DNA from 2 places in the Novosphingobium sp. TCA1 genome. Region 2 is predicted to be linked to the other one. Evidence: predicted binding sites of a transcription regulator. Region 2 holds the regulator's gene; the other holds the start of a gene.
The links. Region 2 encodes LexA, which represses DNA repair genes until DNA is damaged. Its sites were predicted from a motif close to GTTCCNCNCTTGTTCT; they were not measured.
Positions count from the first base shown of each region.

Region 1: a site for LexA is predicted at 3,133-3,148, ahead of NTCA1_RS18990 (ImuA family protein). Genes of this name have one in related genera too.

Region 1 is NZ_BLJH01000018.1:110,295-114,645, reverse strand. It holds gene NTCA1_RS19010 (hypothetical protein) at 1-187, opposite strand, end outside; gene NTCA1_RS19005 (DUF4062 domain-containing protein) at 215-1,342, opposite strand; gene NTCA1_RS19000 (hypothetical protein) at 1,647-1,892, opposite strand; gene NTCA1_RS18995 (heavy metal-binding domain-containing protein) at 2,197-2,886, opposite strand; gene NTCA1_RS18990 (ImuA family protein) at 3,151-3,945, shown strand; gene NTCA1_RS18985 (DUF6504 family protein) at 3,863-4,351, shown strand, end outside.
Region 2 is NZ_BLJH01000006.1:25,932-30,282, forward strand. It holds gene trpD (anthranilate phosphoribosyltransferase) at 1-165, shown strand, start outside; gene trpC (indole-3-glycerol phosphate synthase TrpC) at 190-981, shown strand; gene moaC (cyclic pyranopterin monophosphate synthase MoaC) at 978-1,463, shown strand; gene NTCA1_RS09430 (molybdopterin molybdotransferase MoeA) at 1,472-2,674, shown strand; gene lexA (transcriptional repressor LexA) at 2,806-3,492, shown strand; gene NTCA1_RS09440 (ComEC/Rec2 family competence protein) at 3,486-4,351, opposite strand, start outside.

The DNA of each region.
Region 1 (4,351 bases), on a different contig from region 2:
CCGCCTCGGTGATACGGTAGCCTAGCTGCCGTCCCACCGCGCCTTCGGGAACCTCCTCGATCCAGCCTGCGGCCAGCATCGACTTGATCTTGCCTTCCCCGGCGGGGTGGAGGCCGCCCCGGCTCTCCACCAGACCGCCGGAAAGGGTGCGCAGCGCATCATACTCGCGTTTGGTGGGTCCATTCACGGGAACTTCTCCTCCATAGGTTCAGCCTCAGTCTACCGACGGGAACAGGCGCCTGAGCGGAACCACGATATCCTCGATGAGCGCACCGCGATCCAGGCCGAGGGCCGCCCGGCGAACCGGAAGGACTATCGGCGGCCGGTCACTCACGCCGCCGTGGCCCATGACGAGGGAATTGGGGTTCGAGGCATGCTGCGCGCGCGTGCGCCATCCGCGATGTTCGACGCCGGTCAGGCGGACCACGACGACAAGATGCGTCAGACGCTGGGTCGGATCGATGCGCTCGATGACGCTTGCCGCAAAGCCCAGCGCCGTGCCCAGCCGCTCCTGCACGGCCTCCTCGACGATCACCATGCCGCTCATCAGGTCGAGGTTCCGCCCGCTGCTTGGCGGCGCGTCCAGCGGCAGCCGCAAAGCGACGGCCCCCTGTTCCGTGACGCGGATGGCGGCGCCGCGATCCTGCGAGACGACGAGGTCGGAACCGTCCAGCCGGCTGACGGTACCGAGCGTCCGATCGAACAGCCTGCTCGTTCCATAGAGCGCGGATTGCTCCAGATGCTCGGCAAGACCGGGCGCTTCAAGTTCGGCAGGCCGCAGGATCCGCTGGCGCGGCCCGCCGACGACAACGAGGTCGAGCGAACCCGGCGATGCCTGATGCCGGTTCTCCGCCGGCAGCATGGCGGCAGCGCGCGCGGTCATTTCCTGCTCATCGACAGGCGCCGTGGCATTCGCAAGCGTGACGTCATGGAGCGCGCGGGTAATGTTGTCCTGGAGATCCTCTGGTCCCATGAAGCTGCCGCGGAACAGGCCGCCCTCCCAGGCCTGGACTTCGGCAATGAAGGCCGCTTGTTCAGGCCCGGGCGCAATACCCTCCTGCACGAACGCGAGGACCGGTCTGGTCTCCCGCGCCTCGCGGTATTCCTGGTGCGTTGCGGACAGGGGCGATCCGGGAGGCACGAAGCCGTAACCCTCGCCGAGAATCAGAACGACCATGTCCGATCCGCGCAGGCCCTGAAGACAGGCGATCTGCGGCGAGTGCGGCTGAGCGCCGAAGTCCTCTGCCATGACCGGCTCGTGGCGCAAGGTAGACACCGCGCGGCGGGCAGCCGCCCGCTGGGGCTCGAAGCCGGAAATGAGCGAGCTGATGAAAATCCGCATAAGGCCAGATTAGGGGCGAGCCGCCGATTGTCCACGGGCGAATGGCAACCATCTCGCGGAAATCGCGATCAATCTTCAACGGCCGATGAGCCCAGGCCTCTGCGCTCGGCGGAGGGCGGCATGATCCCGCGGCTCGCCAGGCATACCGCGAACCGGCGCAGCCGCCTCCCGCACCCATAGCGCCAGTCATCGCCAGACCGCCCTCGCTGCGCGGGCCGGGCCGTCGGGTCCGGGAGCCGGTGTTCGATCCCAGGTCAGCCGCGGCGCAGCAGACCCGAGAGATCATACGGTGTCCCCGGCCCGCTCAGAATGCGAACGAGAGCTGGTCGGGATTTACCGCGCGCCGCCGATGCCCGCGCTCGCGGGCGTTGTTCTGATCGACGGTGCCGAAAACGACCTTGATCATGGTCAGCGCGCGCGAGTTGACCGCGCCCGAGGCTTCGAGGCGGCGGACCGCGCGGGCGGGATCGCGATAACCGATGGCCTTGCCGAGTTCCGCTTCAGTGAGGCCGCGATTCCTGCGGGCCGCGGCCAGTTGGGCCCCAGTCATGATGTGCTCCGTCGATGTTCGAAATGGCATCCTCGAGAAGGTCGATCCCCCTCGAAGCGCGCCGGATCCGCTTAACGAGGCGCGAGTCCCGGCTCCAGTAAAAACGCACCCGCCCGCCCCTTTATCAACAGAATACCAACAGCCTTCCGCACAGGCCGAGTCGGTGCGCGACTCGTGGATTGGTGCCGCACACGCCGGCATCGGCATCCTCCTGCGGAAGCGCGCCCTCCTCGACTCACGCCGGCCTGAATCGCGAAGCCGCACGGCCGCGGGAGAGATCCGATAATCGCCGCGAAGAGCCCCGTCAGACCGTCTCGACATCGGGAACCGCGACGCCTTCGAAGTCCCCTGCCAGCCAGCGGCTGATTTCCTGAACGCGGCCGCGCTTTTCCTCGAAAACCCGAAAGCGCTCGAGCACATCGTCGCTCAAAATATTCTCAAGGTTTTCGATGACGACAGCGGTGCCCTGCATGTTGACCGTGGCTGCATTGTTGTTCGTGGTGCCGTAGTCGATATCGACGCCGATCACGCAATTGGCGCCCATGGCGATTGCCTTTTCCACCAGGACCGACCGCGCGGTCGCTTCACCCGAGTTCACCTTGAAGGCCATGCCGGTCGCAACGTTGGTGGCGCCGAACATGTCGGAAAATCCCTGGCTGAGTTCGTTGAAAAATCCGGTGCCGACGGTCACGTTTGCCGTCACCATCGACTTGATCCGGCAGCGGGCCCCTGGAGGAACCTGTGAGATCGTCATCATCGGGAAGTCGACGATGTGATCCTGGACGTATTGCCGGCACTCCTCGCGCTGCGCCTTGGTGCCGATGACCGCACCGCGATACTCGGCATCACCGCATTTCTCGCAGAGATCGGGATAACTGGCATCGGTCACGAAGTTCACGAAGGAGACCTGCCGCGCACTGTACCGGCGATTTGGCGTTTTCAGGAAGCCGCCATCGGAGATCTCGGCATCGCAGTTCGAGCACGTATCGTTCATATTTTTCCCCTTGCTGGACCCGACCCTAACCCTCTCGCCGTGACCGGGCGGTTAAAGCCTCATCTGGAAAATCAACGTCACGCAGATCCCGCTGCTTCAAGCCACCAAGTGTCATCGGCCCCACCAAATGGGCACTTCTGAGCATACCGGACCCGCGCAAATTCTTTATCGTTTTCAGCCCGCTGGTTAGCGGGCAACGACCCGGGAACATCCCGTCAGCCGTCTTGACGCCGCTGATAAACAAACAGAACATAGAGCGAACAAATGAGTCACCCTGATCCGATGCTCCTGACCACCGCCCTTTCATCCCTCTTGCCTGCCGACGCGCTCGCCGCGCTGCGCGCGCAAGTCGCCGCAGCGCAGACCGCGCGCGGCCCGGCCCTGCCGTTCGGGGTACACGAGATCGACGGCGCCCTCGCCGACCGAGGCCTGAGCAGCGGCGCCCTCCACGAAATCGCGGGCGCCAGCGCGGCCTGGAGCGACGATGCCGCAGCCACGCTGTTCACCGCCGGCATCGCCGCGCGCTTTGCAGCAGAGCCCGGGATGACCGTGCTCTGGACGCTGTCGCGCTTCGATCTCTATGCGCCGGGGCTCGAGCAGGTCGGGCTCGGCCCGGATAAAGTGCTCTATGCGCAAGGGGCAAAGGACACCGATGTCCTGGCCATGGCCGAGGACGGCCTGCGCGACGGATCGCTGGCCTGCGTGATCGCCGAAGTCAAAATGGCCGACCAGACCGCGACACGGCGCCTGCAGCTTGCCGCCGGCGACAGCGGGACCCCGATGCTGCTCTACCACCGGCACCGTACCCGCGGGCGGGATCCGCTTGCCCAGCCCTCGGCCGCCATGACGCGCTGGAGCATTGCCGCAGCGCCGTCCCGCCCTCTCGCCCATTCCGGCGTCGGTCGTGGACGTTGGCAGATCGAACTTGTCCGCCAGCGCGGCGGCAATCCCTTCTCCCTTCTTGTCGAGGCCTGCGATGACCAGGGTCGCCTCGCTCTACCTGCCGCACCTGCCGATCGAGCGGCTGCGCCGGGCCGAGCTGCCGCCCGCGCCGCCTGAGACGCGCGCGCCCGCGCGGCATCAGACGGATGCATCCGGATTGCGCCCGGCGCTGCGAGGCGCCCCGCCGATCGACGACGACCCCGGCCCCTGCTCGGTGCCGCGCGGCGGCGGCTGGCGGCCGGGCGCGCGCTGGGCGCAAGGCGCCGTGCCAGCACCCGCAGCGAAGCAGGCCGCCATCGATGCGCTGCCCGCGCATCAGCGCCCGACCATGCGCGAGATGGGCCGGCGGAGCGAGCCTGCCGATCATCCGTTCCGGGCGATGCGCCCGGACGACGGCCCTTCGCGAGCCGGCCGATCCCCGGTCTCGGCCCCGCAAAAGCACATCACCAGCCTGTGGCAGCGGCCGACGGTCCTGATCGAGCGCAGCGGCCAGCGCGAAGTGGTTACCGCAGCCTGCCCACTG
Region 2 (4,351 bases):
CACGGTCCCTATCGCGACGCCGTCCTTCTCAACGCCGCAGGTGCGCTCATCGTCGCAGGCGAAGTCGAAACCTGGCAGGAAGGCGTCGAGGAAGCAGCCGAGGCGATCGACAAGGGCCTTGCCAATGCCCTGCTCAATTGCTGGATTTCCGCGCTCAAGGCCTGATCCTGGCGCGTTTTCGAGGTACCGATGTCAGACAAGCTTACCGAGATTTGCGACACCAAGCGCGCGGAAGTGCAATCCCGCAAGGGCTTCGCGACCGTCAACGACCTCGATGCCCGCAGCGCCGATCAGAGCCCCCCGCGCGGCTTCGAGGCCGCCCTGCGCCGCAAGGCGGATGGCGGTTTCGCGCTAATCGCGGAAATCAAGAAAGCATCCCCCTCCAAGGGATTGATAAGATCAGATTTTCGCCCTGCCGAACATGCCATCGCCTATGAGCGCGGCGGTGCGGCCTGTCTCTCGATCCTGACCGATGCGCCCTATTTCCAGGGCCACGAGGATTTCCTGGTCGAAGCCCGCGCAGCCTGCTCGCTGCCGGTCATCCGCAAGGACTTCATGGTCGATCCCTGGCAGGTCGCCGAGGCCCGCTTGATCGGCGCCGACGCGATCCTGATCATCGTCGCCGCGCTCGACGACGTCGTCATGGCGGAAATCGAAGCCGCCGCCCTCGAACGGGGCATGGATTGCCTTGTCGAGGTTCACAACGAATCCGAAATGGAGCGTGCAAGCCGCCTGAAATCGCGACTGATCGGCGTCAACAATCGCGATCTCAAACGCTTCGTCACCGACATCGAAACCACCGTGCGGCTTGCGCCCCTGGCGCCGGAAGGAACCCTTCTGGTCAGCGAGAGCGGGATCAACGCTCATGCCGATCTCCAGCATCTGTCGGCCTGCGGCGCGCGTACCTTCCTGGTCGGGGAAAGCCTGATGCGCGAGGCCGATGTCGAGGCGGCAACCCGCCGACTGCTGCTGGGTGCATGAGCAAGTCCCTCACCCATATCGATGCTGACGGAACGGCCCGCATGGTCGATGTCGGCGCGAAAGCGGAAACCCGGCGCGTGGCCGTGGCATCAGGCCGGATATCCATGACCGGTGCGGCCCTCGCCGCCATTCGCGCAGGCGACGCGCCGAAAGGCGATGTTCTGGGAACGGCGCGCATTGCCGGGATCATGGCAGCCAAAAAGACTTCCGACCTCATCCCGATGTGCCATCCGCTGCCGCTCGACGCCGTCAATCTCGACTTCGCTTTTGAGGACAGCGCGATAACGGCCAGGGCGACCGTATCGCTAAACGGGCGAACCGGCGTTGAAATGGAAGCGATTACAGCCGTTTCCGTGGCTCTCGTGACGATTTACGACATGGCCAAGGCGCTCGACAAAGCCATGGTCATCGGCGACATCAGGCTGATCGAGAAGATCGGCGGAAAGTCTGGTCATTGGAAGGCGGCAGACCAGTTGCAATGAAGCCGCCGATGGATCTGGATGAGGCGCAGTCCCACCTGCTGGCGCTGGTCGAACCGCTCGCCATCGAACATGTCGATATCGAGGGCACGCTCGGACGCTATCTCGCCGCGCCGCTGCATGCGCGGCGCTGTCAGCCCATGGCGGACATGTCGGCCATGGACGGATATGCCGTGGCTGAAGACGATCTTGCCGGCCCCTGGCGGGTGATCGGAGAAAGCGCCGCAGGTCATCCCTTCACGGGCACGATAAATGCCGGCGAGGCCGTGCGGATCTCGACCGGCGCCCTGCTACCTTCCGGCGGCCGGGCCGTGATCCTGCAGGAAGACCTGCACCGCGCAGGCGACAAACTGACCCTTGCCGGAGAGGCGCCTTCGCCCGGAAACCGCCATATTCGCGCGAAGGGCATGGACTTCCCGGACGGTCATCTGCTGCTGGCAGCCGGAACGCAGATCGGCCCGGCGCAGGCCGGGTTGGCCATCGCCGCCGGGCACAGGCATCTTCCGGTATGCAGGATCCCCCGCCTCACCGTGATCGACAGCGGGGACGAACTTTCCAGCGATCCCGAATTCTGCGCCGAGCATCAGATTCCCGCCAGCAACGGCGCCATGCTCGTGGCGCTGGCACGCAGCCTCCCGGTCGATGCCAAGCGTAATGGACCGATTCCCGACGATATCGAGGCACTCGTCGCGGCCCTGGAAGCGGCATCGGATGCCGACATCATAGTCACCAGCGGCGGAGCGTCGGTGGGGGACCACGATCTCCTGCGTCCGGCCCTGGAGGCGTGGGGCGCCCGGATCGAATTCTGGCGCATCGCGATCAAGCCGGGCAAGCCGCTTCTGATCGCAACACGCAATCGCGGCGCGCGCAGGCAACTTGTCATCGGATTACCCGGCAATCCCGTGTCCAGCCTCGTAACCGCCTACCTTTTCATGCTTCCCGTGCTCCGCGCCCTCCTCGGCGCCGCCGATCCCCTGCCCCGGAAAATCACGATACGCCTCGCCGAGCCGCTGAAACCCGGCGGTGCGCGGCGGGAATTCCTAAGAGCCCGGTGGGATGGCGAAACGGTTCGAGCGCTGTCCCTTCAGGATAGCGGGGCGCTCTCGTCCCTGGCTGCAAGCAATGTTCTGATCGACCGCCCGGCTCACGCCCCCGCTGCCCTTGCCGGAGACGATGTTCAGGTATTCTTGCTCCAAAATGGCGGTATTGCTTGACTATACCCGGTTCGTTGCATAATTGTTCCCTCATTGTTCGCAGGTAAGTCGCTGAAAGGCGAAATGCGCTGACGGACGGCCCGGCGGGCGGAATCAGGTCCAAGTGCCGCAGAACACATGAGGCTAAGCAGATGTTGACGCGCAAGCAGCACGAATTGCTCCGGTTCATCCAGGTCCGGCTTGAGGAAAGCGGCATTTCCCCCAGTTTCGAGGAAATGAAGGAAGCGCTGGACCTCAAGTCCAAGTCGGGTGTCCACAGACTGATCTCGGCGCTCGAAGAACGCGGCTTCATCCGGCGCCTTCCCAACCGCGCCCGCGCGCTGGAGGTTCTTCGCCAGCCCGAAGATGCAAACCCCAAGCCTGCCAAGGCCACGCCCGCGACACCTGCGCGAGAAGCGACTACGCGCGCTCCTGCGGTCGGTGTGCCCGCCAACGACGTCATCGAAATTCCGCTTCATGGCCGGATCGCCGCAGGCGTTCCCATCGAAGCTCTGGAAGGCCAGTCCTCGCTTCCGGTTCCGGCGGCGCTGCTGGGCTCGGGCGATCATTATGCTCTGGAAGTTTCAGGCGATTCCATGGTGGAAGCCGGCATTCTCGATGGCGACTTCGCACTGGTGAAGCGCACCAACACGGCGCGGGACGGCGAGATCATCGTCGCTCTCATCCGCGGTGAGGAAGCCACGCTGAAATACTTGCGCCGCGAAGGCGGAATGATCCGGCTCGATCCGGCGAACGGGGCCTATGAACCCCAGATCTACGGGCCGGACGAAGTGGAGGTTCAGGGCAAACTCGCAGGCTTGCTCCGCCGCTATCACTGATGGGTGTCACTGGGAGGCGCCAGTGTCGTCTCCCTTGCCCAGGACGCCCTTTCCACTTGGTTTGCGAAGGGTCGAAAGGTCCTCGACCGCCACCATCCATGATCGCCTTGTGTTTCGCTCACCGACTTGACCGTCCGGGGTCCGACAGAAATCGCAAGGCCGCCTGTTCGATCCAGCAACCGGCGATCGGCCTTTAGCCATCTTGGCCGACAGGAGCCGGGAAGGCGCCGATCGGCGATAACCACATCTGCACGTGCGCAGGCCTTGGCCAATTGCTCTTCCGGCACGATACTGCGCCCCCGGGCAATCAGAAGATGTGTGACTTTCCCGGGACTGTTCAGGGCGACTGCACAGAAATCCTGATTGCACCGTGTACCGGAACTATTCCGCACCGCTTGCGGTCTCTGCGAAAGACCTGCCGCCTCCATGATGTTCTCCAGGGCATAGTCGCTGGAACTGTCGCGAAGCATGGCGATGCGGCCGTTGCCGGGATCGACCCATGCCACATGACGGCCATCGCCTGAGACCATGATGTCCGGCGCCTGCATCACCAGCAGCACCAGTAGTCCAGCCATGATCGGCAGCAGCCCCCAGAGACGGAATGTGCCGTTCCAAAGCCCAAGCCATAGACCGCCCGCCACGAAGAGCAGGAAGTGCCCTCCGCTCATTCCGGGCGTGACGATCACCGCGCCGGGGCGCGCTGCCACGAATCGGGCAATTTCAAGCAAGGCATCGATGGCGTGGGCAGCGAGCCACCAGACCGGCGCGCCCAATCCCACAATGTCGAGCGCCAGCGCCAGGGCGATCAGCGGCATGATCGCCAGTGTGGTCAACGGAATTGCAACGAGGTTCGCAAAAG